DNA from 2 places in the Pseudoalteromonas sp. ASV78 genome. Region 2 is predicted to be linked to the other one. Evidence: predicted binding sites of a transcription regulator. Region 2 holds the regulator's gene; the other holds the start of a gene.
What was found. The regulator FliA, encoded in region 2, starts transcription of late flagellar genes. The targets are predictions, from matches to a motif close to CTAAAGNTNNNNNNNNNNNNGCCGATA.
Positions count from the first base shown of each region.

Region 1: the regulator FliA is predicted to act here: its motif matches at 9,092-9,118, upstream of ACMVDV_RS07645 (VC2046/SO_2500 family protein).

Region 1 is NZ_JBLOPA010000001.1:1,639,282-1,655,060, forward strand. Features, by position in the region: gene ACMVDV_RS07595 (PhoH family protein) at 1-176, shown strand, start outside; gene ybeY (rRNA maturation RNase YbeY) at 181-639, shown strand; gene corC (CNNM family magnesium/cobalt transport protein CorC) at 662-1,543, shown strand; gene lnt (apolipoprotein N-acyltransferase) at 1,524-3,092, shown strand; gene ACMVDV_RS07615 (hypothetical protein) at 3,147-4,052, opposite strand; gene ACMVDV_RS07620 (DUF6429 family protein) at 4,332-4,556, opposite strand; gene ACMVDV_RS07625 (RNA recognition motif domain-containing protein) at 4,802-5,041, shown strand; gene ACMVDV_RS07630 (M28 family metallopeptidase) at 5,181-6,806, shown strand; gene ACMVDV_RS07635 (general glycosylation pathway protein) at 6,906-7,853, opposite strand; gene ACMVDV_RS07640 (DUF6172 family protein) at 8,074-8,376, opposite strand; gene ACMVDV_RS07645 (VC2046/SO_2500 family protein) at 8,536-9,057, opposite strand; tRNA gene ACMVDV_RS07650 (tRNA-Tyr) at 9,170-9,254, shown strand; tRNA gene ACMVDV_RS07655 (tRNA-Tyr) at 9,303-9,387, shown strand; partial or broken gene ACMVDV_RS07660 (hypothetical protein) at 9,483-9,623, shown strand; gene ACMVDV_RS07665 (M48 family metallopeptidase) at 9,582-10,283, opposite strand; gene ACMVDV_RS07670 (ion channel) at 10,400-11,380, shown strand; gene ACMVDV_RS07675 (PAS domain S-box protein) at 11,632-14,979, shown strand; gene ACMVDV_RS07680 (response regulator) at 14,979-15,779, shown strand, end outside.
Region 2 is NZ_JBLOPA010000001.1:181,806-195,965, reverse strand. Features, by position in the region: gene ACMVDV_RS00805 (chemotaxis protein CheW) at 1-411, opposite strand, end outside; gene ACMVDV_RS00800 (ParA family protein) at 415-1,185, opposite strand; gene ACMVDV_RS00795 (flagellar motor protein MotB) at 1,194-2,156, opposite strand; gene ACMVDV_RS00790 (flagellar motor protein) at 2,156-2,920, opposite strand; gene ACMVDV_RS00785 (protein-glutamate methylesterase/protein-glutamine glutaminase) at 2,913-4,040, opposite strand; gene ACMVDV_RS00780 (chemotaxis protein CheA) at 4,109-6,301, opposite strand; gene ACMVDV_RS00775 (protein phosphatase CheZ) at 6,316-7,080, opposite strand; gene cheY (chemotaxis response regulator CheY) at 7,098-7,481, opposite strand; gene ACMVDV_RS00765 (RNA polymerase sigma factor FliA) at 7,522-8,232, opposite strand; gene ACMVDV_RS00760 (MinD/ParA family ATP-binding protein) at 8,259-9,119, opposite strand; gene flhF (flagellar biosynthesis protein FlhF) at 9,112-10,593, opposite strand; gene flhA (flagellar biosynthesis protein FlhA) at 10,617-12,725, opposite strand; gene flhB (flagellar biosynthesis protein FlhB) at 12,820-13,950, opposite strand; gene fliR (flagellar biosynthetic protein FliR) at 13,960-14,160, opposite strand, start outside.

The DNA.
Region 1 (15,779 bases), 1.5 Mb from region 2:
AAATAAGCTTTAACTTTTTCCAATCTCAAGACGTGGTACGCCACCCTGTGGTAGCCCGTATTGTTGAAGCATACGAACGTAACGACGAAGCCGAGCGACAAAAACGCGCCGAAAAGCAGCGCGCTAAAGATTTGCTCGCTAATCAAGAGCAGCCACAACCTGCGACTAAAGAGTAATACCGTGAACACTGAATTAGATTTACAAATAGCCTGTGAGTTTGACAACTTACCTAGCCTAGAGCAATTTGCACTATGGGCTAACAAAGCGCTGAGTCAATACCGTGATGAGTCAGAGTTGAGTATCGTGATTGCAGATGAAGAGCAAAGCCAACAACTCAATAATGACTACCGTGGTAAAAATAAACCAACTAACGTGTTGTCGTTTGAATTTGAAGCGCCAGCAGGGATAGAACTGCCTTTGGTGGGCGATTTAGTGATATGTCCAGCCATTGTATTAGCTGAGTCAATAGAGCAAGAAAAGTCATTTCATGACCACTTTGCCCATATGGTGATCCATGGATGCTTGCATTTACTTGGATTTGACCATATAAAGGATGAAGATGCTAAAGAGATGGAAAGCATTGAAAAGCAATTGCTTGCCGAATTAGGCATAGCAGACCCATATCGGGACGATATTTAAATTTACGGAGCAAATAGACGCAATGAGCGACGATAACTCGCAGACTAGCCAGGGTTCTTCTGGCAAGACCTGGTTGGGTAGAATTACCCAAATGTTGCAAGGGGAACCCCAGAATAGAGAAGAGCTGGCTGAAGTAATTGCCGATGCGCAAGTTCGGGATGTTATAGATCCTGAAACCAAAGAGATGATCGAAGGTGTGCTCGGTGTGTCAGAGTTAAAAGTGCGAGACATTATGATCCCGCGCTCACAAATGATCACACTCGAAGTTGACGCACCGCTGGAAGAAGTCATTCCAATGATGGTCGATTCAACGCATTCACGGTTTCCTGTGGTATGTGAAGATAAAGACCACATAGAAGGCATTTTACTAGCAAAAGATCTATTACCACTTATTCTAAACAAAGATGATCTTCTGCCATCATTACGTGATTACTTGCGCCCAGCGGTTGTTGTGCCAGAAAGTAAGCGTGTGGATACGCTACTGAATGAGTTTCGCCAACAGCGTTACCATATGGCGTTAGTAATTGACGAATACGGCGGTGTCTCAGGTTTAGTAACCATAGAAGATATTCTTGAGCTCATCGTCGGTGAAATTGAAGATGAACACGACGAAGAAGAGCAACTAGATATTCGTCAACTTGCAAAGCATGTGTTTGTTGTTCAAGCCCTTACTCCTGTTGATGATTTTAACGAATATTTTAAAACGGGCTACAGCACACAAGACGCTGACACCATCGGCGGCACTGTGTTACATGCCTTTGGGCATATGCCAAGTCGTGGTGAGCTTATTGAGATTGATGGCTTTCAATTTAAAGTAACTAATGCCGATAATCGTCGATTATTGCAATTACAAGTTACCGTGCCAAAGGCTGATGATAACGACAGTGAAGACACTTCTGACTAACTGCCTGCATTTAGCAAAAGATAAAAAAGCATGGCTCGCACTGGTTGCGGGCCTTCTTTTAACTTTAAGCTATGCTCCTTTTGAGATTTGGCCCCTCACTTTTGCCTGCTTAGCACTGGCCATCTACACCACTCAGGCTGGCAAACCTGAGCTACAGTACGGTAAAACAGCCAGTCAGCGCGCCGCTAAATATGGCTTTATTTTTGGCCTTGGTTGGTTTGGCGCAGGCATCAGTTGGGTGCATGTCTCCATTGCCACCTTCGGTGGCATGCCATTAATCGCCTCAGTACTGCTAATGGTGTTGTTGTGTGCTTATTTAGCAATCTATCCCGCTTTAGCCTTTATGTTTGCCACACGCTTTGCCAGCGGCCCTAATAGCTATGGCTTATTATTACTTTGTGGCTTTGCAGTCACCGAGTACCTACGCGGTGTGATCATGACCGGCTTCCCATGGTTAAGCTTTGGTTATACTCAAACCGATAGCCCACTTAATCAACTCGCCCCAGTGATTGGTGAGTTTGGCTTAACCTTAGTATGTATCGCTATTGGTTTTGCGCTCTATCGCCTGCTGTTTACTCGAGACTTTAAAGCCACAGTAGCCAGTGTGCTTAGTCTCGCTTTACTCTTTGCTATTACTCACTATACGCGCAGTAACAGCTACAGTGATAAAACCATTAGCACTTTACTAGTACAAGGTAATATCAAACAGCATCTGCGCTTTGAACCTAGTGAGTTTTGGACCACCATGAGTAAATATCAAGATATGACTCGCCCGCACTGGGATGCAGATCTAATCGTTTGGCCAGAAGCCGCAGTGCCTGAAATTGAAGCACTTGCAGACAGTTTTTTAGCAGGCTTAGACAGCGCAGCCTCATTTAACAACACCGCCCTTATTACCGGTATTGTTGACTACCAGCGCGACACTAAAACTATTTTCAACACCTTAATTGTGGTTGGTAATAAAGAACGCGGTGACGAACATGGCCATTATCAATACCTAGGCAAAAACCGTTATCAAAAACACCAATTACTGCCGATTGGTGAGTTTGTGCCGTTTGAAGACTTATTGCGCCCTATCGCTCCCTTATTTGATTTACCTATGTCATCGTTTTCTCGCGGCGACCAAGTGCAAAATAACTTACGTGCTAATGGCTTAAATATCTTACCGGCCATTTGCTACGAAATCGCGTTTGCTGATTTAGTGCGTGGTAATTACCACAATGATTCGGATATTTTATTTACTGTAAGTAATGATGCCTGGTTTGGTGCTTCCCACGGCCCTCACCAGCACATGCAAATAGCCCGTATGCGCGCCCTTGAGTTACAACGCCCGCTTATTCGGGTGACTAATAACGGTATCAGCGGCGTATACGACCCAATCAGCCAAATCCAAGTCAGCATGCCTCAGTTTGAAGCTGACACCTTGAAAGTAAACGTCAAGCTCATTCAAGGCGATAGCATTTATAGCCAATATGGTAATTTGCCCGTGTGGATTGTCGTGGTGTTGATGGGGGGGGTAATCCGATTTTATAATAAACGAGTAGTTTAAACAACCCGATCAATCAAATGACAGAGTAACTTAAAAGTTACTCTGTCAAGCCAATTAGCATTGGTAGGTATACACGACTCTATCACCTATAACTTCCGTTTTAATCACAGAGCAACCGCCGCCACCGCCACCGCCAAAAGGAATGATATATGATTCAAACTTAGTTTTCTCTTGAGGACCCTCAGCAGCACCAGAGAAATTAAATTGTCGACCATTTACGTCAGCACGAGTAAGGGGAATTGAGTTATTAAACCCGTCTCGTCCACCTAATATATCAAAAGACTTCGTTACTAATTTTAAAGTTACACTGATAAATCCATTAGGAACTTCACCTAAATCATCACTGTAGAAGTCTATTTGAATATAAACATCTAGTTTATTCATATTGGGAAACTTAATAGTTTTCATAGTCTGCGATAGAATTTGTGTTAAACCATTCGTTGAACCACGAAAATAAAAATCATAAATATCATTTCTAATGGAACTATTAGTCATAAAATCATAGGGGCTCCCCTTGACCTCAATAACTTTTCCAACTGCATAGTTATCAGTTGAATTGCTTGAAGAAGTAGCGCTTAAATTATTTTTACTAACAACTGAATCAGATAACAACATACTTTTATTCGCAGCAAGAGTTACAACACGCACTAACTCTTTACGATACTGATAAAGCAAATCCAAATCATAAAGTTCATTACTATTCAAAGATGCCTTATATACATTTATCAACGGTTCACCAAAACGATCTTCAGAGTAAAACGTATCAAATTTTTGTGCTGTTTCATTTTTTATATCGACAACAACAATAGATCTAGTGTTATAAGTTGCACTCAATTTTGCGACTCTTTCTTGCTTACTTTGGGGACAATCGTTACAAATAACAACATCTGATTGACCAAACACAGTTATAGAAAAAACGATAGTAAATAAGGACAAAAATACATATTTAATTTTCTTCATATTTAAATTCCATTTAAAAATTAACAATGAAAAAGGTAACAAAAAAAAACAATTTATCCACAAAACTTTAAAATACAATTCAGATTATGAAGTTAAATATAATTCGAATAAGAGATTCATACCATTGCTAGAGCGGCATATAGTTTAAAAATAAGGCAGCTAAGTTCATGCTAATATGCAAAAAGGCTTATGCAATTGGAGGAGTCCATATAAGCGATTTTACATCGCGACAGCCTGTATATATTAGACTCTAAAGTGTGTTACCCAGATTAACAGCAACTATTTCGTAAACAACTTCTCAAATAATAGCTCTGCTTGCTTTAAACCCTCTTCAGTGAGTCCAACTGACTTAGCTTTGCCGATGGGGTTGTCGATTAAGCCTTTGTCGTGTAATCGATTGGTAATGTCCCAATCAATTTGTTTCCAAGCACGGCAATGGTCGTGCAAGGTTAAATACATCAGTGCTAATGCTGCTTCGTCTATTTTATCTGTGTCTATTTGCATGTGCTTATCCATAACGTATTAAAAATTTTAATTTTGTCATCATTTAAAAGATAACAGCTATTTATCTGCCCACAGCAGCTTTTTACACCTGCGCTTAATTGATTACTGGCCGCACTTAAAAAATAAGTGCGGTGCTCATATCCATCTTTGTTACGCTTTATTTCACTGGTTTGTAATTAATCATTAGGTCATACCAAGATTCCTTGAGACAATCACCACAGTCATTTTTTTAAATAGAGTTCATTATGAAACTATTAGTCAGAAATTTAGCCCGTACCACCAGCGAACATGATATTCGCACATTATTTAGCGTTCACGGTAAAGTTACTAATTGTAATTTAGTATTAGACAAAGAAACGGGCCAATCAAAAGGCTTCGCGTTTGTTGAAATGCCAGATGATGCTGAAGCAAAAATAGCAATCACCGCATTAAATCAAACCAGTGTTGATAAAAGTAAGATACGCGTGAAATTAGCCGACGCTTAATACTGATAGTTTAATAACTATTACGCTTGTAAAAACCAGCTTTTAAGCTGGTTTTTTTGTATCTGCTATTCAGTCCTACTCTTGGTTTTTAATAAGTGGTAGGGTATCAATCTGATAGTAAATAACTAAAAGATAGCAAATGACAACAACACTTTCCAAGGTATTAACTGCAACAGCATTACTCGCCTTGTTTGGCTGCTCAGAGCCGGCGCCAAAAAATAAAAGCCAACTAATCGAGAGTCAACCAGCGGTCGATCTTAAAAACGTCCATCAACTGATTGAAACGTTAGCATCTGATGAATTTTTAGGCCGCGGGCCTTTAACTGAAGGTGAAACTTTAACCATTAATTACCTTGCCGATAAATATCAGCAGCTAGGGTTAACTGGGGCCTACAAAGGTGAATTTTTACAGCCAGTTACCATGGCAAAGCTGACTCCAGATCAAAACATGACATTAAAAGTTGGCGATTTAAGCTTTACTGCAGGAAGTGATTTTACCGCCCGCACCCAACAAATTAATGAAACAATTAATGTCAGCGACTCAGAGGTGGTATTCGTCGGTTATGGTATAAATGCCCCTGAATACAATTGGAATGACTTTGCAGATATCGATGTAACAGGTAAAACCATCGTGGTGTTAGTCAATGATCCTGGTTTTGCAACCCAAGACCAAAACCTATTTACCGGTAATGCGATGACCTATTATGGCCGCTGGACTTATAAATATGAAGAAGGCGCGCGTCAAGGTGCAAAAGCGGTATTCATAGTCCATGAAACTGCCCCTGCAGCTTATCCTTGGAGCGTGGTTGAAAGCTCCAATACCGGCAGTAAATATACCCTTATTGATGATGAAAAAAATATCTCTGACATTCCGGTGATGGGCTGGATAGACGAGCAAGCTGCTAATGACATTTTTGCCCAAGCAGGGCTTGATTATCAAACAGAAAAGGCCAAAGCCCTGAGCCCAGACTTCAAAGCAACGCCCCTAAACGCTAAAGCAAATTTGACACTTAACAGTGAGATTTCACAAGCCCAATCACATAATGTGGTGGCGCAGCTAACTGGCAGCGAGCAGCCAGACGAGTATATTGTTATTGGCGCGCATTGGGATCATTTTGGCACAAAGCAAACGAATGAAGCTGTAAAAATATATAACGGCGCAGTTGATAACGCCTCAGGCAGTGCTGCAACGGTTGAAATTGCGCGAATTCTTAGCAAAATACATCAGCAAACCCCATTTAAACGCTCAATCATTTTTGCCAACTTCACCGCAGAAGAAACCGGCTTAATAGGGTCACAGCAATTTGCCACTGGTGACATAGTGCCAACCAAGCAAATGGTTGCACTACTAAACATCGATGGTATGAACGTACTAGATGGCGTTGATTACATTCTGCAGTACGGTAAAGGGATGTCAGAAATGGAAAACTACCTTGCTGATGCCGCCAAAGCACAAGGGCGCCATGTTAAAATGGACCCACGTCCGCAAAATGGCCTATTTTTCCGCTCAGATCACTTTTCCTTAGCAAAACAAGGCGTACCAAGCTTATTATTTATGAGTTTAGGTGATACGGATCCCGATTATATTGCACACAAATACCATAAAGAAACTGATGACTACTCACCGCAATGGTCATTAGGCGGGGTTAAACAAGATATCGAGCTAATTGTTGATATAGCCACAAAACTGGCAAATAACGGTGATTGGCCTGCTTGGCAAGCTGATTCAGACTTTAAGAAAAAGCGCCAACAAGAACGCCCATAAACACCTCATCAAAATAATAATGGCTTGAATCTTCAAGCCATTATTTTATTACTTAACCTGAACTCTGGTTAAGAGCTTTACTATCCAAAGTTCAGGTTACTACTTACCCGTTTTCTTATACCGCTGCGTGCTCAATAACAAAGTCTCCGCTTTGGCGCCTAAATACACATAAATCGCCAACGCAATGAGCAATCCGACTACTGCCAACATCATATAAATAGCGGGTAATAAATACTGCGATTGGCCAAGCGCTGCTTTAAACATAGTCAGTAAAGCTTCGATAGATACCGCAATCAAAATAGTAGAAATAAACCGCGTGATCGTGCGCCGTGTAGAGCTGTGCCTAAAGATGTCTTTATGCATCAAAATCTCTTCTTCGAGAATGGTTTTACCCAAGTCAAAAATAGCCAATGCTAAGGTTATAAAAATAATAATACTAAAAGGCTCAAGCGGATCTTCTGCTAACGACGTTTTAAATAACAAACTGTAAATATCGCCAAATACCCGATAAAGTAAAAATAACACCAAGCAGAATAAGCAGCTAACAATAATGCCATAGCCGGCTTTGAAAAATGGCGTCATCGCCGCACGGGTGCGGTCCCCCATAATAAACTCAATTAATTGCGTCAAGCATACATCAATCACTAAATAAGCTTGCTCACCATGGGACGCATTGAGCGCTTTAATTGCCGATATACATAAATGGTTAGTGGCAATCGAAATATAAGGGGCAGTAAAACGGGTCTGAGATTGCTGTTGAATATCTTGAAAATAAGGCCGTTCACTTAAATCTTGCGCGTCACCACGATTATTTAAGGTTTTCATATATTGGCGCTTAAAACAGACATTGTTGCCCAGCTGCACACCGTTTTTATCTAAACAATACTGCAGCTCCAAAAATGGATATTGGGTTACTAAATGCCGGTTATCTTGCTGCTTTTTAACACCATCGGCAAGACTTGCTAAAATTGAATCGAGTAATTCATGGATCACTGGTTGATATTCTTGATAACGCTCAACACTACTGATGTAACTCATTCTGGCCATAATCGGAACTCCTAACGACATTGTTAGGATCCAAAGCAATTACAGCACCAAGTTTATTTTTAGTTAAAAATCAATAAATTAAAGTTATTTTCATTATATGATTGTTGCTCTCGCACCGAGACAGTGCAGCACTTGCCTACTTTGGATAGCATTGCAAACAATAACTTAGGGCACAAAAAAATGGGCTATTTAGCCCATTTTTTCATCAAATCAATTACTTTTAAACTTCATCATCTAAGTCTTGCACTTGACGTTGTGCTGGACGAGCAATGATTTCAACATAGAAAGACTCTAAGCCTTGCTTTTCAATTTCGCTAATTGAGTTACTGATTTCAGCTACATGCACTACTTGCGCATCTTCAGCTGTATTGCCAAATTTACAATCAAATGCCCAGTAATCAGCATCAATTGGCAATGTTTTGTTACGCTCTCTTTTCAAATACTTTTTTACTTCATGCTTTGCAGCATCTACCATGCGAGGGTATTTGATTTTCTCATGATTCAGCGTGAATGTTTTCTTCATTACGTTCCTAATTACCTTGATTTAATGATGATGGCATAAATACCAAATAAATTGGCAACGCCATTTGCAGCCATTATAGCAATTGCATTTAGTTTTTGGATGCTTTTTTTACAGTAAAGCAAATAAAACCGTTTTGCTGATAATAACGTTAGCCTAACATCACGCTCGTGCTAGGTGCAAGGGTTGATGAAGGTCGGCATTATTCAGACTATCGTAAAATGCAGCGGCATCCATTTGTGGGTGATCTAATTGAGTTTCTTTATTTAAATGGCGTTTACGCACGACGGGTTCGCAATTATCGATCACAATTAGTGGAATATGGTTTTTATCATCGCGGATCACTAATGGTTCAGGTATAAGGCATGCACGCAAGCGAATATCAGCCATACCTCCTTGCTGTAAACGTTGTGCATTATATTGTCCAATCAGCATATCAAATTGTGCAGGTGCCAATGCTTGTTCGGGGCCTGCCCCTAACTGTTCACGTAATTGCGCGTCATTTTGTGTCGCGGCATGAGCATCAAATGGGGTCTTAGGTAAATGAAACTGACTAAAATCGAGCGCATCATGGGAAAGCATTGCTAATAACAATGCAAACTCACCACGGCGTGATTCACTCACACTTTTAGCAAGACGATTGTTAAGTTGACTCTCTGTGATTAACAAATCATCGATTTGCATAGACTTTAGCCGATTAAAGTAGGGAATAGATATTTATCGGCTTTATTTGATATTTCTTTAGCTTTTTTCTTTACTTAAATACTCACTTTGCTATTATCAGCGCCGTTGCATTGGAGGGGTTCCCGAGCGGCCAAAGGGATCAGACTGTAAATCTGACGGCTCAGCCTTCGCTGGTTCGAATCCAGCTCCCTCCACCACTTTTCTATCGCTCAGTTAAGTGGGGCCAAATGTAACAAAATTAGTGTGGAGGGGTTCCCGAGCGGCCAAAGGGATCAGACTGTAAATCTGACGGCTCAGCCTTCGCTGGTTCGAATCCAGCTCCCTCCACCACTTTTCTTGCAAACTTTACTCTTTCTAACTTTACTCTTTCTAACTTTACTCTTTCTAACTTTACTCTTTCTAACTTTACTCTTTCTAACTTTACTCTTTCTAACTTTACTCTCGCTAACTTTACTCTCGCTAACTTTACTCTCGCTAACTTTACTCTCGCTAACTTTACTCTCGCTAACTTTACTCTCGCTAACTCATTCAAACACCCAAGACAAACTCGCACCGTGCTGCTTTAGCCACTTTGTTGCTTGCTTATACTCAGGGTAAAATTCGCTGACCCGCTGCCAAAACGCCGCACTATGATTTAAATACTTCAAGTGGGCAAGTTCATGCACTATGACATAATCGATAATCGTGTGTGGCGCACTGGCTAATAACAAATTAAAAGTCAGCTCCCGTTGTCGATTACAACTACCCCAACGACGTTTATAAATATGAATACGGATGCTGCTTGGTAACGCCTCCGCCATTTTTATACAATACTCGTGCACTCGCATTTCTATATAACTTTCTAGTTGCTCATGTAAAAACTCTTCAAGCAAGCTTTGATACATAGCTTGCTGGTGTTTAACTCGCCCAGACAAGTTTAACTGCACAATAGGTTGCGGCTGATTTTTAACTCGCCGCCATTCACAGCGCGAACTGGTTCCATACCTCAGCATCATTGGCTGAGCAAAAACAAGAATGCAATTATCTTTTAAAGGATATTGGCGTGTATCAAGTAGCTGACTTTGTTTATGAATTTGCGCCGTTATCCAGTCAGTTTTACTCAGTAACCAGCCTTCAAGTTCCTGTTTAGCAACCCCGACTGGCGCATAAACTGTCACACTTTGCTGTTGCACTTTGATAGCCACGGTTTTACGGCGGCGACTACGCTTTATTGTATATTCAAACAAACCTAACTCTTGCAACTGGCCAGCAGTTATTAAACTAATTAATAGGTTGCTATCTTACCCTGCAAAATAACTGCTAATCTATAACTAAGTAGAATTAAATAAAGCGACGTCAAAAAATGCCTGACAAGCCTTGTTGTAGTTATACTTCCCCTGATGGTCATCATTGCCAAGAAACTGACATGGGCTCAGGCTTTTGCTTTTGGCATGACGGAAAATTTGATAAGTCAGGTTTAGATCTAACCCAAAAACTAGAACGCTATGCAAAAAAAGGGGGATTGTTGCAGGGGCTGCAATTACAACGCGCCAACCTCACTGGGCTTAATTTAATAAACCAAGATGACGAAGAAGGCTTTGATTTATCCTACAGTAATTTTTATCGTGCAACGTTAACCCATGCCCATCTATTTAATAATAAAATAGCCCACAGCTCACTGATGAAAGCCACTTTACACAATGCAAGTCTGCACTACTGTAACCTACAAGACACTAACCTGTTGGGTATCAAGCTCAACAATACTCGCATTGATAACATTGACTTAGGCAGCGAATTATTACAAGAAAAACAAGCCAAAGCAGCACTACACAAAAAAGATAAAACCGCAGCGCTTGACTTATTTGAACAATCCGAAGAAATATTTCGTAATTTACGTAAAGCATCTGAACAACAAGGCTTATTTGAGCTGGCGGGTAAGTTTACTTATAAAGAACTCCGGATGCGCCACGCACAATACCCGCGAGGCTCAAAAAAACAATTAGCATCTAGCTTTATTGATATGTTATGTGGCTACGGCGAAAAACCTGAAAACGTGATCCGTTTTAGTCTGTCATTAATCGTCTGTTGTGCCCTGTGCTATTTTGTTTTTGGGGTGATGGGTGCTGGGGGTTTAATGCAGCTAAATACCGCAGCATCATTCAGTGATAATTTATCAGCGCTGTTAAATAGTTTTTATTTTAGCGTGGTTACATTCACGACCTTAGGGTATGGTGATATTACGCCGGTAGGATTTTCGCGCTTTATTGCCGCCATCGAAGCATTTTGTGGCAGCTTTTCCCTCGCGCTATTCGTGGTGGTGTTTGTAAAGCGTATGACGCGCTAATTATTCCACCTTTCAGTAGATAAATTAATAAATAGTTCGAATAACTAGCCACTATAAAATTAGTTATAACTAGTGCTATCATTATAACTAATAAAACTTAGCAACTTGATTGGAAAAATTTAGCTTTGTTAACTTTTGTAGCTAAATGTGTAAATGGACCATAGACATCTCGCTTAAGAATTAATTATTTGTATTAACCACAATTTCAGACAATCTAAATTACGACTGAAATTACAATGTATTGAGCCATTATGCTGTCTGTTTTTTTTATTACTGATCAAGATCCGAGTCTTATTATCAATGGTGTATATGACCCATTTTTAGTAACACTGTCGGTTTTAACGGCTATTTTTGCCGCTTTTTTTGCCGCTTATATGATCGATCTTGCAAAAGAAACACGCTTTAAAAGTTATCAAAAGCTAGCCAACTCCACGGCTTCTTTGGTACTCGCGGGTGGTATTTGGAGTATGCACTTTATTGGCATGCTCGCATTCTCACTGTGTACCAATATTAGCTATGATCCAGCGCTGACTTTGTTATCTTTTATTCCGGCCTTTTTAGCCTGCTTAACTGCGGGGTCACTGTTAGTTAAAAGTAATAGCACTATTGTTAGTTTAGTGATGCCTTCCATATTACTCGGCGCAGGTATTGGCACTATGCATTACAGCGGTATGGCCGCGATGCAATTAAGTCCTTTATTACGCTATGACCCACTCATGTTTGGCCTTTCAATCATAGTCGCTGTGGTACTGGCGTTCGTTTCTTTATATTCGCGTTTTAACATCGGTAAACATTTTCCATCCTTAACCGCAGCAAAAACGCGATTGCTCAGTGCCACTATTTTAGGCTTTGCTGTTGCAGGCATGCATTACATGGGCATGGCCGCTACGCGCTTTGTTGCTACCTCGCCATTAATTGGTGATGACAGTGATAGTTCAGAGCTTACCTTTGTTGCTATTAGCGTGGTGTTTGCAACCATTATTTTAACCGCGATCGTTGCGATTATTAATGGCATGGTGCGTTATCGCATGTTACTTGAAGAAAAGACTGGCAATGAATCTCGCTTAGCAGCTATTTTATCAACCGCCATAGATGGCATTGTAACTATTGATCATCGCGGTCATATTTTAAGCTTTAATAACGCTGCGGAGAATATTTTTGGCTGGCATAGCGATGATGTGAAAGGTAAAAACGTAAAAATGCTGATGGCAGATGACATCGCAGCCGATCATGATGAATACCTTTCGAAGGCAGGTCATATCGATTTAGGTAAAGTTATTGGCATCAATCGTGATGTCCTTGCTAAACACAAAGATGGCCATTTATTTCCGATTCGCTTAGGAATTGGTGAAGCAACCCAGCCAGGTCAAGATTCGATATTTGTTGGCTTTATTACCGATTTGACCGAACAGCGTAAACTTCAAAAGAACCTGATCGAGAAAGAACAACAATATCGCTCGCTGATGGACAATATGCCAGGCGTAGTGTTTCGCTGCCAAGTGAATAAAAACTGGAGTATGATTTTTGTCAGCCCCAGCATTAATGAAGTGACTGGCTACCTACCGTCAGAGTTTATTAATAAACACATAGAATTTGGTAACTTGATTTGCAATGACGATATCGCGCGGATCAACCAATCAATTGAACAAGCCATTGCGAGTAAATCGCAATATTCAATTGAATACAGGCTACGTCACCGTAATGGCAAACTTATATGGGTGCTTGAAAAAGGCAGTTTTGAGTTTGATAAGCAAGGTGAAGCAATTTGGATTGATGGTGTAATTGTTGATATTAGTGAACGCCGTGAATACGAAGATAAGTTAAAACTCGCCAAACTAGCCGCTGAGGAAGCAGCCCAAGCTAAGCAATCATTTATGGCTAATATGAGTCATGAAATTCGCACTCCGATGAATTCGATCATAGGTTTTAGTGACTTATTGATGGATACCCCACTTGATCAGGAGCAACAAAAGCATTTAATCACCGTTAACAGTGCCGCGCGTTCGCTGTTACGGCTGTTAAATGAGATTCTCGATTCAGCAAAGCTGGAAAAGGGTAAGCTGACCATTGAGCCCGTACATTTTAACTTGCAACCAGTACTTGATAGCATTATTTCAACATTCTGGTTAGAAGCAAAAAAGAAAGATCTTGAGTTAACTCTTACAATTAAAGAATCTGTACAAAGCACCTATTACGGCGACCCTGATCGCCTACGCCAAGTTTTAACCAACTTAATTGGTAATGCGGTTAAGTTTACCGCCCAAGGTGCTGTGAATGTCACGGTTAGTACCACACAAAACAATCAGTTATTTTTTGAAGTGCAAGATACTGGCATTGGCATCGCCAAAGACCGCCTTAAAGCGATATTTCAGCCCTTTGAACAAGCTGATGGCACAATGACACGCCGCTTTGGTGGCAGCGGCCTTGGTACTACAATCAGCAAACAATTAGTTGAGCTAATGGGTGGCATGATCAACGTGGTCAGCGAAGAAAATAAAGGCAGCTGCTTTTATTTTTCATTGCCGCTAACGGCTGGTGATGAAACGCTGATCAATTATTTTGATGGGCTGCACACACAGCTACCGCCACTGCGTATTTTAGTGGTTGATGATATTGAACAAAATGTCGAATTATTACAACTATTACTCTCTCGTGATAATCACACAATAAGCACAGCCAGTAACGGCTTTGAAGCCCTAGCCACGTTTGAAAAGCACGATTTTGACGTTATTTTAATGGATATACACATGCCACAATGCGATGGCATTACTGCAACCCAAAAAATACGCGAAATAGAACAACAACGACAATTGAAGAAAACACCGATCATTGCCCTTACCGCCAGTGTCTTACAACAAGATAAGCTCACCGCGAAAAATGCAGGTATGAATGGTTTTGCAAATAAGCCCGTTGATATTAATCAACTCAATCAAGAAATATCGCAAGTGCTAGGCTTCGGGCTTAAAAAAGCAGCGTTAATTGAACAAAGTGATCCCACAGCAAAACACATTGATTTCAAAAAAGGCAGTCAACTTTGGGGCAGTAAATGTAAGCAGTTAACGCAAATAAAACGCTTTCTTGATGAACAACACACACTCTACGACGCGCTCTTTAGTGGCGGGCTGAATGCATGGAGTGATCCGCAACGTAACCTGCATACGTTAAAAGGGCTAACAGGTAATTTAGGTTTGCCCACCATGATGAAATTATTCTCTGCGCTAGAAAAAGCACCATCAGCGCAACAACAAGCTAAACTTATAGCGCAACTTCAGGTCGAGCTGAGCGCGGTAAGCGTATTACTACGCGAAAAAACGTTAGCCTGTAAGCCGGCGACAGTTGAAGATAACTCACAGCAAACGCAGGCTATTTCAATAAGTGAATTTAAAACACTGTGCGAGCAGTTACTGCAACATGCTGAAAATGCGGAATTGAATGATGAACTATTAGCAAACGTTAAAACGCATGCTCCGCTCAATTACCAAGACGATATTGACAATATCATTGAATTTTTTGACCAGTTTGACTTTGACGCTGCGCAAACTAACTTAGAGTCTTTAATTTCGCTACTTAGCCAAACTGCAAAGATGGAGGCCAACTGATGGATTTTAACACCGAACGTGCGCGTGTTTTAGTTGTTGATGATGAGCCCGCTAACCTGAAAGTGATGCGCGAAGTATTAGGGGATCAATATCGCCTGTCTTTTGCAAAGTCGGGGGATGCCGCGCTTGCACTCGTTGCAAAAGAGCTACCCAAACTCATTCTACTCGATATTATGATGCCGAACATGAGTGGCTTTGAAGTATGCCAGCGGTTAAAAGAAAACCTGCAAACACAGCATATTCCGATCATTTTTGTCACCGCGCTTGCCGATGAAAGTGATGAATTTAAAGGCTTTGAAATTGGCGCGGTAGATTACATTACCAAGCCTATTAGCCCAGCAATCGTGCGCGCCCGGGTTAAAACTCACTTATCCTTAGTACAAGCAGAACAATTAAAGCAAGCCCACGTTGACTTGGTTCATCGCTTAGGCTGCGCCGCAGAATACAAAGATACCGATACCGGTGAACATATTGCTCGCATGAGTAAATACAGTAAAATTTTAGCGCTTGCCTATGGTATGGATGAACAGCACGCCGAGTTACTCAGACAAGCAGCGCCGATGCACGACATAGGTAAGATTGGCATACCTGATGCGATATTACTCAAACCGGGGAAATTAACCCCCGATGAGTTTGAGCATATGAAAGAGCATGCGCAAATAGGCGCAAAAATATTAGCCAATTCACCATCGCCATTATTACAACTGGCACATGTACTGGCCATGGAACATCATGAAAAATGGGATGGTTCCGGTTACCCCAACGCGCTGAAAGGCGAACAAATTTCGCTTGAAGGACGA
Region 2 (14,160 bases):
GAGGGGTACTGCAAGGGTCAGCCCCGCTACTTCAAAAAATAATGCTTGAAATTCGCCATCAAAGTAATCCTCTTGACGTTGTACTGGCGTTTTCGCTTCAACGACATCAAGTTGTCTATTAACTTTAGCTATATCATTGATATTAGCTTGGATCTGCGGTTTCTCAAGGGATGGTGTAATTTGTGGCGGTATTTCTTCTTCAGCACTTGGTTTTGGCTCATCCAGTGCACCTGGTTGCACAATCGTTTGCTGCGACGCTTTCGCTGGCATTTTATTGCTAGTGTCTGTCGATGAAACTTGTTCGAGTAATTTTGCAACCGGTTCTAAGTCCGTCGACTTTTCTTCTTCGCACAGTAAAGCCCCCAAGTACTGGGTCATTACTTTTTCATTAGCAAATAATTGCTTACTCATTCATTAACCTTGTTCAATTAAATAATCGAGTAATGCACGATAAGCATAAACACCTCTTGAGCGTGGACAATACTGAACCGGTACTTGCTGGGCTAAACTTGCATCACGAAACTTCGTATCTACAGGTATTACCCCTGGCCAAACCTTTTCTTGGTAGCTCTGCTGTAATGTTTTATATGCCTCGAGGGATGCATTGGTGCGCTTATCATACATTGTCGGGATAATGGTATATTGATACTGCTTTGATTGCGAGCTTTGCATTAATTCCATGGTTCGCATCATGCGGTCCAGCCCTTTTAGCGCTAGAAACTCCGTTTGCACCGGCACTAAAATCCGTTCACTGGCAGCCAACGCATTCACCATTAAAACACCCAGCACTGGCGGACAATCTAATATCGCATAATCATAATGTTCACTGATTTTTGTTAGCGCTTTTTTTAAAATCAGCCCCATCCCCGTTTTATTACCCATACTGCGATCAAGGGTGGCTATCGCCATGGTAGCAGGCAAAATGTCTAAATTATCAATATTTGATGGGCAAAGCGCTTGTAAAATCTCTTCACTGGCCATCGCGCTACCACGGGCAAATACATCATATACACTGACTTCTAAATCTTCAGAGTCAATGCCAAAGTAATAGGTTAAAGATGCATGGGGATCAGTATCAATCAGTAATACCCGCTTTCCTTGCAGCGCTAATATGCCAGCTAAACTCACAGCCGTGGTGGTTTTCCCTACTCCGCCTTTTTGATTCGCTACCGTCCAGATTTTCACATCACACCTTATTTTTTTTCATTGCGCGTTGTAATTCGTATGCCACCATGTGGGAGTTGGATCACTTTAATGCTGTTATCATCACTTGGCAACTCAATTGCTTGCGGCTCTGCTGCTAGTTGCTGCGTTTCTTGCTCCTCAGCGACTGCTGGTTTCGCTGGTAAACCATATTTAGATAATGCCACCACTACTTTACGATTTTCTGCACGACCTTGCTCGGTGTCATTCTCGGCAAAGGGCGAATACTGACCATAGCCTTCTATAGCCATTCTCGCAGGATTAATGCCCAGCGTATCTAGTTCGACTAAAATAGAAGTAGCCCGTGCCACAGACAGCTCCCAGTTTGAACGAAACATTTCATTATGAATAGTTTCATTATCGGTATAACCACGAACACGAATGTAATTATCAACGGGCGCAATTATATCTTTTACTAATTTGATCACTTGTTTTGCACGTAAGTGTGCCACGGCACTACCACTTGAAAACAACATCCCAGAGCTTAATTCAATAATCAACCAATCTTGGTGTAGCTCTAAACTAGCTTCGCCGTCGCGTATTTCATCAATTAAAGCTGATTGCAGTTTAGTCAGTAAACTATCCAGAGGTTTACCTAAATGCTTTTGTTTTATATTACTCGTATCACTTTGACCATCAAGCAGTTCAGGGCCAACTTCTTGCTTTTGAATACTTTCACCAAACAGTAGTTCTTTCTCAGGGCTGACTCTATCGGTTAATAAACCAGTGCCGGTTACGCCCTGGCCTGCTTGGGAATGCTGACGGGCTGATTTATCAAAAACTTGCTCCAGCGAATCAGATAAAATTTGAAAGCTTTCTTCTTTATTGATAGCAATCGCATACATCACCACAAAAAAAGCAAACATAATAGTCATGTAATCGGCATACGAAACCAGCCAACGCTCAGTATGTTGATTTTTATTCGACGAATGACGAAGACGGCGGCGTATCATTATTGTTGTAACTGAGTTGGTCGCTCAACGCGATACGCTTCAAGTTTAAGCTCAATATTGACCGGACTATCGCCTTGGCTCATAGCAATAATGCCTTCAGCGAGTAGCTCATGGTAAAGCATTTTTTGTTCAACTTGCTGCTGCAGTTTGTTAGCCATTGGCAAAAACAATAAATTGGCTAAGCCAACACCGTAAATAGTCGCGATAAATGCCGTTGCGACACCGGCTCCTAATTTTTCGGGATCAGTGATAAACGACATCGCCTGAATAAGCCCAAGCACCGCACCTAAAATACCAATGGTAGGGCTGTAACCGCCCAACGCTTCATAGACACGACTGGCCTCAAGTAAACGCTCACGCTCCAGTAATAAATCAATTTCGAGTGTGTCTCTGAGCTTTTGCTCACTATTACCATCAATGAGTAAACTCAACCCTTTGGCAACGTAAGGGTCTGAGTGCGTCAACGCAATCTCTTCTAGTGCCAAATACCCTTCTTGACGCGCTTTCTGTGACCAACTTTTAACTTGCTCAATTGCCCCATCAATATCATGACTCGGCGGAAAAAACACCCAATGACTAATCTTTAATACTTTGCTAAAAGTACTGGCGGGTGTTTGCAGCATCACCGCCCCGAGTGTGCCACCGAGTACAATTATCAATGCTGGGCCATTAAATAATGCGCTAACGACCCCACCTTCCAATGAATAACCAAAGCCAATTGCAAAAAGTGCAACTAACAGGCCTAAAAATGACAGCTTATCCACAACCAATCTCACGAACTAACCGAGTAGCAACGTCGCTAAGCGCAATACTTGCCGATGATAATCCTGCACTTGTAACCGCTTGCGGCATGCCATATACCACACTGGTTTTTTCATCTTGTGCCCAAATAGTGGCGCCAGCTTGTTTCAGCATTCTTGCACCATCGCGTCCATCGGCCCCCATGCCAGTAAGCACAACAGCGAGTACATCCCCCTGAAAGGCTTTCGCAGTACTGGCAAAAGTGACATCGACACTCGGTTTATAAGTGATCCGCACACTATCGTCTTCAAAAACCCGCAGTGTACGATTAGCACCGCGCCCTTCAATCAACATTTGTTGACCACCGGGTGCCAAATAAGCCACGCCAGGCATTAATTTATCCCCCTGTTGAGCTTCTTTTACTTGTATTTTACACAAACCATTTAAGCGGGCAGCAAACGCAGGTGTAAACGCTGCAGGCATATGCTGTATTAACAAAATCGGGTGTGGAAAATTAGCCGGTAACTGAGTCAAAATCGTTTGTAGTGCAACTGGCCCACCCGTAGAGGTACCAATGGCGACAATTTGATATTTTTTTCCTGATGCACGAATATTCGCGGTTGTGCTAGGCGCAGTACTGCGGTTAAAACTTCGATCAGGCTGAGTAATTGCAGGTCGTGTTGTAGTCGCTGTAGAGGTGGGCGTCACTGGCGTTGTTGCTGTAGGCCGACTAAAACGTGATAATCGTCTGCGGCCAATTTCTTTTACTTTATTTTGTAGTAGTTTAATCGCATCTTCATTATTACGGGCAATATCTTCAAATTTTTTCGGTAAAAAATCCAAAGCACCTGCATCAAGCGCATCTAAGGTAGCTGTTGCGCCATCACGAGTCAGTGAAGAAAACATCAGGATTGGCGTTGGGTTGGCTGCCATGATCTCTTTGACAGCACTAATCCCATCAAGCACCGGCATTTCAACATCCATAGTGATTACGTCTGGTCGTAATTGATTTGCTTTGTCTACGGCTTCTCGGCCGTTTACCGCAAAACCAATGACTTCAATATCCTTATCTTGCTCAAGTATTTCGCTCACTCTACGGCGAAAGAAACTTGAATCATCAACAACTAAAACTTTAACTGCCATTGGCATACTCTTGTTAAATTTTATCTGTGAGAGCCATGTTTAGCTCTCACAATAAGATAAGAATTGGACTAACCTGCGTAGTGTTTTAACAGGTTTGGCACATCTAAGATCAGCGCTATTCCGCCGTCAGAGGTGATCGTTGCACCTGCCATACCCGGTGTTCCTTGTAGTAAAGCATCAAGCGGTTTAATAACCACTTCTTCTTGACCAATCAATGAATCCACTACAAAACCAACTTGTTGCGTACCTATTTGTACAATTACAACATGGCCTTGCGCTTTGCGTAATGATCTGTCTGCACCTTTAACTAACCAATGCTCTAAATAAAACAACGGTCGTGCTTTCTTACGCACAATAATGGTTAATTGACCATCAACAACATTCGTTTTAGTTAGATCTAGGTGAAATATTTCATTAACACCAGCCAGTGGTAATGCAAATGTTTGCTCACCGACAACCACCATCAATGTTGGCAAAATAGCCAACGTTAACGGAACTTTAATTTCTAGGATGGTGCCTACACCTAACTCAGATTGAATACTCACAGAGCCATTAAGCTGGGTAATTTTGGTTTTCACCACATCCATACCTACGCCACGGCCTGAAATATCCGAGATCTGCTCTTTGGTTGAAAAGCCAGGTGCAAAAATGAGGTTATACGCTTCCGTATCAGACAAGCGCGCTGCTTGTTCGTGGTCAAGCACCCCTTTACTAATGGCAATTTTTTTCAGCTTTTCAGGATCCATACCCGCCCCATCATCACGAATGGTAAGCAAAATATGGTCACCCTCTTGAGATGCTGACAATGTCACGGTACCTGTGCGCGATTTACCTGCAGCTTCACGCACATCTGGCATTTCAATACCATGGTCAACTGAATTACGTACTAAGTGGACAAGTGGATCAGCCAGTGCTTCAACTAAGTTTTTATCTAGATCGGTTTCTTCACCAACCAATAACAGGTTAATGTCTTTTTTCAAGCTACGCGCTAAATCTCGTACCACACGAGGGAAACGACCAAACACTTTCTTGATTGGTTGCATCCGCGTTTTCATCACCGCACCTTGTAAATCTGCTGTCACTACATCAAGGTTAGAGATGGCTTTACCCATCGCTTCGCTTTCAGTATTGGTGGCAAGGCTCACTAAACGATTACGAACTAATACTAATTCACCGACCATATTCATTATTTGATCGAGGCGCTTAGTATCAACGCGCACTGTGGTATCGGCTTGTGGTGGTGGCGCTTTTTTAGCCGCAGCAGGGGCTGGCGCAGGCGTTGCTGTAGGGGTTGGCTTTTCAACCGCCTTACTTGCTTCACTTGGAGCTGGTTTTTTAATTTCAGGCTTAGCGGCAACAGCAGCGGATGGCGTTGGCGCAGGTGCTGACTCTGTCGCTTGGGGAGCACTTCCTTTACCATGCAGTTCATCAAGTAAAGCTTCAAATTCATCATCACTGATTTCATCTGGGTTGGTGCTTTTCGGCGCTTCAATCGGCGCGGGGTTAGGAGCAGCAGCTTGGCTACTTGCAGTGTTGTTGCTCACCATACCAAAGCTGCCAACACCATGTAATTCATCTAGTAAGTTGTCAAATTCGTCATCAGTAATATCACTGCTCGATGAATCATTATGCACTGAACCGGTTGTGGTTATTGGGCTTTGGCCTTTACCATGCAGCTCATCGAGTAAACTTTCAAATTCATCTTCAGTAATTTCATCAATTTGAGTATCATTTTGGTCACTATCTACCTGACCATCAAATAATAAGTCAAATGCAAATGGATCGTCATCATCTAAAATAGCATCAGCATCTACGACTGGTGTAGGTGTCTCATCCACTGATGCTGCTGCACCACTGATTTCATCAGCAGTTGGCGGCAAACCTAATTTATGTAAAACGGCGAGTAGTTCAGGATTGGCAGGCTCTGGCTTTTCTCTGCTTTGGATAGTCGCGAACATTTCGTTAATTGTGTCAAGCGCTTGTAAGATAACATCCATCAGCTCAGAATTAACTTTTCGCACGCCTTGGCGTAATAAATCAAACACGTTCTCAGCGCCGTGACAAGCATCGACTAACTCAGTCATACTTAAAAAGCCAGCGCCACCTTTGACCGTATGAAAACCACGAAAAATTGCATTGAGTAATTCGGTATCATCTGGGTTATTTTCAAGCTCCACCAGCTGTTCTGACAAAAGCTCAAGAATTTCTCCAGCCTCTACTAGAAAATCTTGTAAAATATCTTCATCGACTTCAAAGCTCATGCAGTTTTCTCCTCTTAGAAGCCCAAGCTTGATAATAAATCATCTACATCATCTTGCCCTGAGACAACATCATCACGAGATTCTTTATCAATAATTGGCCCTTCAGGGCCTGCAAGTGTATTTTCAGCAGGCGGTTTTTCAATGGCTGGTGCTATTGTTTTTGTTTCGCTATCATCTTGGCTGCCAAATGCGGTTAACAAGTGGATCAAGCTGTCTTCTACTTCTCTAACTAATTCGATCACCCGACGGATAACTTGACCAGTCAAATCTTGGAAATCTTGCGCCATTAACACATTGGTCATCAGCCCTTGCAATTCATCCGTTTTAGCTTGTGAGTTATTCATGAAGTTATCTAAGCTATGACAGAGTGTTTTAAACTCTCCCAGCTCAATTTCACGATTCATGAGACGGTCCCACGTAGGTTTGATATGTGAAATTTCATCTGCAAGTTGTTGAGCAATTGGTAAGCTTGCTTCTACCGCATCCATGGTCTTGTTGGCAGCGTTTTCTGTCATTTCCATAACATAATTAAGGCGCTGCTTAGCATCAGGGATAGCTTCAGTCGTCAAGTCAGCTAAACGTGTATCAAGCTCAAAATTTTTCAACGCGTCATGAAGCTGACGCGTCAGTTTGCCTACTTCGGCGAATAATTCTGATTGCTCTTTTGACGCCGCATCAATAATTAATTGATCAGCTTTTTCTTGTTCACCGTTTTCAAGGTAAACCACAAGCTGACGGGCTTGTTCTAAACTGATCTGAGGCGCAGCTGGTGCTGACATAAGCCTCTCCTATTTATTTAACCTAAACGCTCAAACACTTTTTCCAATTTGGTCTTAAGTGTTGCAGCTGTAAATGGTTTAACGATATAGCCGTTAACACCAGCTTGGGCAGCAGCAACTATTTGTTCTTTTTTAGCTTCTGCTGTTACCATCAAAACTGGAAGATGTTTCAGGCTGTCATCGGCCCTAATAGCGCGCAACAAATCAATCCCTTGCATGCCCGGCATGTTCCAATCTGTTACCACAAAATCAAATTCTTGATTCTGTAACATCGGTAAAGCTGTTGAGCCATCATCAGCTTCTTGTACATTTGTAAAACCCAAATCTCTTAACAGATTTTTGATAATACGTCTCATCGTCGAAAAATCATCAACAACAAGAATTTTCATGTTTTTATCCAAAACATCCTCCGGTGAGGTCTGAACCTATATTTACTTACTACTAATTTATCCAGTCATTGATTTTTGCTTTGAGCTTAATCATCGCCTGACCATGTATCTGACTCACACGCGATTCGCTTACATCGAGTATATGTCCAATCTCTTTTAAATTCATTTCATCGTTATAATACAGCGACAATACTAACCCATCTCGTTCAGGTAAAGATTGTATAGCCGTTAACAATGATTGATTAAAACGTTCATTTTTAACGTTATTAAAGGGCTTGTCTAGCGCTAAATCATGTCCCACAGGGGTAATTACATCTTCATCAACCCCTAAGTCCTCTATTCCTAGCACTTTACTTGAATTGACATCATTAAGAATATGATGGTACTCATCCAGTGTAATATCAAGTTTTTCAGCAACTTCAATGTCTTTCGGCGCGCGATTAAGTTCGCTTTCTAGTTCGCTGATAGCCTCTGCTACTTTGCGGCTATTACGATGTACAGAGCGAGGAGCCCAATCGCCACGACGCATTTCATCAAGCATCGCACCGCGAATACGAATACCTGCAAAGGTTTCAAAGCTTGCGCCTTTACTTGCATCAAAGTTTTTTGATGCTTCAATTAACCCTATCATCCCCGATTGAATTAAATCATCGAGTTGCACACTCGCAGGTAAACGAGCGATTAAATGACACGCTACTTTTTTGACTAGAGAAGCATGTCGTTCAACAATCACATTTAAATTTTGTGTAGATTGATATCCCATCGCTTTATTCACCGATGCCGTCATAATTAGCCGTTTACTAGTTTTTCTATGAAAAATTCTAAATGGCCAGAAGGTTGATTAGGTATAGGCCATTTAACTGCTTTTGTCGCTAATGTTTTAAATGCTATTGCCGCAGGAGAACTTGGAAATAAATCAACAATCACTTTTTGCCGGCGCGTTGCTTTACGCATATTTTCATCATAAGGGACGGTTGCCACCAACTCCATCGATACATCCAAAAAGCGATCTGTTACTTTTGAGAGTTTAGCAAATAGTTCATGGCCTTCACGCATACTGCGCACCATATTAGCCACGATTTTAAATTTATATACGCCATGCTCACGGCTTAATACCTTGATTAATGCATAAGCATCGGTGATTGAGGTTGGTTCATCACATACTACCACCATGACATCTTGCGCTGCGCGCGAAAAACTTAATACCATGTCAGAAATACCAGCAGCAGTATCAACGATTAATATATCAAATTCGGTATTTAATTCGCTAAAAGCACGGATCAAACCGGCATGCTCAGAGGGAGAAAGTTCGACCATGCTTTGTGAGCCAGAAGTTGCAGGCACTATTTTTATTCCTGCAGGACCTTCGACTAAAATTTCATCAAGTTCACATTCACCTGATAATACATGAGATAGGTTGCGCTCTACTCGCAGTCCTAACATCACATCACAATTTGCCAAACCTAAATCGGCATCCAGTACTAATACTCGGTTTCCGAGTTGACCTAACGCAATCGCAGTGTTTAGTGAGACGTTAGTTTTACCAACCCCTCCTTTACCACCTGTGACAGCGATAACTTTAACGCCGTTATTATTGTTTTGACTCATTTTACGCAGGCCACTTGCTTGATCTAATACTGTGTTAATCATACATCCCTACTGTGCTTGACGCTACTGCTTGACGTCTTGAATGTTGTGCTTTTGTTCTTTTTAAATACAATTGTTCAGCTTTTTTTACTAATTTCTCTGCATTAGCGACCCGAATGTCCTCAGGAACGCGCTGACCGTTAGTAAGATACCCTATTGGGAGGCGATTTTGAATCGCTATACTGATAATCTCACCTAAACTTAGCGATTCGTCTAATTTAGTGAAAATACAGCCACTTAATTGTACTTTTTTAAAGTGCCTTACGGTTTCTTGTAACACGTTAATTTGTGCTGTGGCGCTAAGTACCAAATAGTTACGAATATCGACACGTTGATTACGCATTAGCGTATTTAATTGCTCGGTTAAGCGTAAATCACGTTGGCTCATGCCAGCGGTATCTATTAATACTAGACGCTTATTGCGTAAATGATATAAAACTTCTGCTAATTCATTGGCATCTTTTACTTGTTTTACACCACAGCCGATAATACGACCATAAGTAGCTAATTGCTCATAAGCACCAATACGGTAAGTATCAGTAGTAATAAGTGCGACTTTATCAGCGCCGTACTTCTGTGCACCGAGGGCGGCAAGTTTAGCCACCGTGGTTGTTTTACCGACCCCCGTTGGGCCAACAAGTGCATAAACTCCGCCTTGGCGTAAAATTTCATTGTTCGTAGTATGCATTTGGTTTTCAACCATTTGCAACAGTGCTTGCCATGCTTGCTGACGTGATACATCATCAGGAATGAAACAGGCCATTTGCTCTGCGACTTCACTGTCGATGCCCATACCCACTAAGCGGTCAATCATGCAAGCACGAGTTGGATCGCGACGAGCCATATCTTGTTGCATTAAACCCGACACTTGATATTCAAGTAATTGACGCATCGCGGCCATTTCATCACGCATTGCGCTGATCTCATCAGTTTTTGCTGCGCTTTTGGTTGCCACTGGCGTATCTAAATCATCAAAACCACTTTCAAGTTCATCATCAAAGCCTAAGCTGTGTGCTTGCGTTTGTGGACGAGGCGCGCTATCGCGACGAGCAAAATCATTATGTGCTTGAGGTTCATGGCGAGTTTGCGGTGCTTGATGTTGTTGCTGTGGCTGATACTGAGTTGCAGTATCAATCCCTGACTGGCTGAACATTGAGGCAAGCTCAGGTGAGCGCGGACGTGGTGATTGACGCTCTAATAATGCTTGTAGGCTGTCAGCTACCGCGGCTTGCGGTTCAGGCTGTGTACGTTGCGGCGCAGGTTTCACAAAGTTAGCATTGGTTTGTGCTTGTGCCATTGTAACTTGTGGCTGTGCTGGTGCTTTAGGGGCAGCTTTTTCATAATCAACGGCGGCGACAATCTCGACTCCATTGGCTAACTTTTTATTTGACATGATAACAGCATCTACACCGAGTTCATCTTTCACTTCTTTCAGTGCGGTACGCATATCTTTAGCAAAAAAACGTTTTATTTTCATGGTTCAACCCCTTTAAAATCCGATTATTGGCCTACTGAGCTGACAATCTTGATCTGTCTTTCGTCTGGTACCTCTTGGTAAGACATCACTCGCAATCCTGGAATGGTGTACTTAACAAAACGAGATAACACAGTGCGTAACATTCCTGACGTTAGCAATATCGAAGGTTCACCGGCCATTTCTTGGTTTTGATGCGCTTCATTTAATGATTGTTGAAGTCGCTCTGCAAGTCCTGGTTCTATTCCGGCGCCTTCGTCGCCTGCATTTTGCAGTGACTGATGCAACATCTGTTCCAACTCAGGCGCCAAGGTTATGACAGGGATTTCTGCTGACATACCAACCGCGTCTTGGACAATTAATCTGCGCAGGGAAATACGCACTGCGGCCGTTAGTACGTCCGGATCTTGGCTACGTGGGCCGTACTCAACTAAGGTTTGCACAATTGAGCGCATATCACGAATAGCAACGCCTTCATTCAATAAATTTTGTAAGACTTTAACAATGACCGTCAGTGGCAAGGTATCTGGTACTAGCCCTTCAACTAACCGAGGGTGGCTCTTGGCAAGCATATCAAGGAGGTTTTGTACTTCTTCATGGCCAAGTAATAGCGCGGCACTGTTAGTCAATAATTGACTTATATGCGTTGCTACCACAGTCGCGGCATCAACCACCGTATAACCAAGCGATTGCGCTTCATCTTTTTGATCAGGTTTGATCCAAATGGCATCTAAACCAAAGGCAGGATCTTTTGTTTCAATCCCTTTGATTGGGCCAAATACTTGCCCAGGGTTTATCGCCAGCTCATCACCATGCTTAAGCTCACCTTCACCCGTTGATACACCCATCATGGTGATTCTGTATGCATTAGGGTCAAGTTCTAAGTTATCGCGAATATGCACCGGTGGTACTAAAAACCCTAATTCTTGAGATAATTTTTTACGTACCCCTTTGATCCGATTTAACAGCTCGCCACCTTGTGATTGATCAACCAATGGAATTAAACGATAGCCAACTTCAAGACCAATTACATCCACTTGCTGAACATCATCCCAACCAAGTTCTTTTTGCTCTTGTTTATTTGCAACACCGGTGCCAGCAGGCCCACCATTTGCAGCTTCAGCTTCTTTCGCTGCCGCTTCTTTAAGTTTATTTTGCTGTACATAATAAGCGAGGTAACCCAGTAACGCCCCTAAGCTTAAAAATGCAAAATGTGGCATACCCGGCACTAAGCCCATCACGATTAAAATACCTGAAGCGATAAATAGTGACTTTTCATTACCGAGTTGTTTCTTGAATTGGTCGCCCATATTGAGCGATTCATTTTGACGGGTTACAACGATTGCAGTGCCAATTGATAATAGTAATGAAGGTAATTGCGCAACTAAGCCATCACCAATGGTAAGCAAGGTATACACTTCCATAGCGTTGCCAAAGCTTAAATCATGCTGGATCATGCCAACAAATAAACCACCGACAATATTGATGATCAAAATGACGATACCGGCAATCGCATCGCCTTTTACAAACTTACTTGCCCCATCCATTGAGCCGTAGAAGTCGGCCTCGCGAGTGACTTCTTCACGACGATCTCGCGCTTGCTCGGCACTGATAAAACCTGCATTTAAATCAGCATCAATGGCCATTTGTTTACCTGGCATCGCATCTAAGGTAAAGCGTGCTGATACTTCAGAGATCCGGCCTGCGCCTTTCGTGATTACCACAAAGTTAATGATGATCAAGATTAAAAATACCACGAGACCAACAGCATAATTGCCTCCGATCACCACCGAGCCGAAAGCTTCAATTACTTTACCGGCGGAATCCCCGCCGTTGTGCCCTTCTAGCAATACTACCCGAGTACTGGCCACGTTAAGTGCTAAACGCATAATGGTGGCAATCAATAGCACGGCGGGGAACATCCCAAAGTCTACCGGTTTCATGGTGTATACGGTTACCAACAAAACCACTAGCGCTAAAGCTATATTAAACGAAAAAAGAATGTCGAGTAAAAATGGCGGTAACGGTAAAATCACCATGCCCAGCGCAGCAAGCACCAGCAAAGGCGTCCCTACACCTTTTAAATACTCTTTTTTATCTTTATTAAGTTGTTGTAATACAGCTTTAAATTCCATAATTCTACAATTTCAAAAAATTGACACTACACGGAATTTGCAATAACTATTCCAAGTTATTAATTAATAGCTTAAAAAATACTGATTATTCAAATCAATACTTGTAGGCATCTGGAATTGGCAGCGTTTTATTTAATTTTGTTGGCCGTTTGCCGCGACCTTTTTGAAAACGTTTTAGCTGAAATACATAAGCTAAAACTTGTGCGACCGCGGTAAATAGTTGGTCAGGAATTTGCTCACCCACTTCGGCGGTATGATACAGTGCCCGTGTCAACATAGGGGATTCCACAATTGCGACCTCGTTACCAATGGCTATTTTTCTAATTTGCATCGCCATTTCATCGACCCCTTTGGCAACCACAATCGGTGCGCCGGCACGCTCAGTATCGTACTTTAATGCCACAGAGTAATGAGTAGGGTTAGTAACAACGACATCGGCATCAGGCACATCCTGCATCATGCGGCGCTGCGACATTTGTCTTTGCGTTTGCCTGATACGGGCTTTTATTTGTGGGTCACCTTCAGAATTTTTATATTCATCTTTAACTTCTTGCAAAGTCATTTTTAATTCTTTGTGATGTTTATGGCTTTGGTATGGCGCATCAATGGCAGCAATAATGGTTAAGGTGCAGGTTAATCCTAAAAACATCCAAGCCAGTATTTCTAAAGCATGAATAATATTACCCGGGGCACTTTCAACACTCAAATGGAGAATTTCATCAAAAAAAGTATTAATCAAAAATATGGCAAAGCCTGCAACTACGACAAATTTTAAAATCGATTTAACCAGCTCAACCCCCGCTTGAGGGCCTAGCATCCGTTTAATGCCTTTGGCTGGCGACATTTTGCTGGCTTTTGGTGCTGCTGCTTGCCAACTAAAGTTAAAGCCGCCGAGCAAAGTGTTGCCAATAAAAGCCGCCAGTACAATAATAAACACAAACATCGCCATCGGAAATAGCAACGCATCGGCAACAGTTCCCCATACCGAAAACATCTTGGTGGTGTCGTACGTTTCATTGCGATTTAAGCTGAGCATGCGGCCCATAATATTATACAAACCCTTGCCAATTTCAGGTCCGTACATCAACAATGAGATAGCAGAAAAAATAAGTACAAACATGGTGCCTAGCTCTTTAGAGCGAGCTATTTGACCTTTCTTTTTCGACTCTTCAATTTTTTTTCCAGTGGGTTCTTCGGTTTTTTCTTGACCTGAATCTTCAGCCATCACTCTCTCCTAAGGGGAACAACCAACTAAAGTACACATTAACTCAACCATTTTTAGCCATTGAAATTCAAATTGAGTCACAAAGTTACCTAAGGTTGCCCATATAATCACCAGCCCTGCCACTAGAGTAAACGGAAAACCAATAGAAAAAATATTTAACTGCGGCGCTGCGCGGGTCATCACGCCAAACGACATATTGATCACTAACAT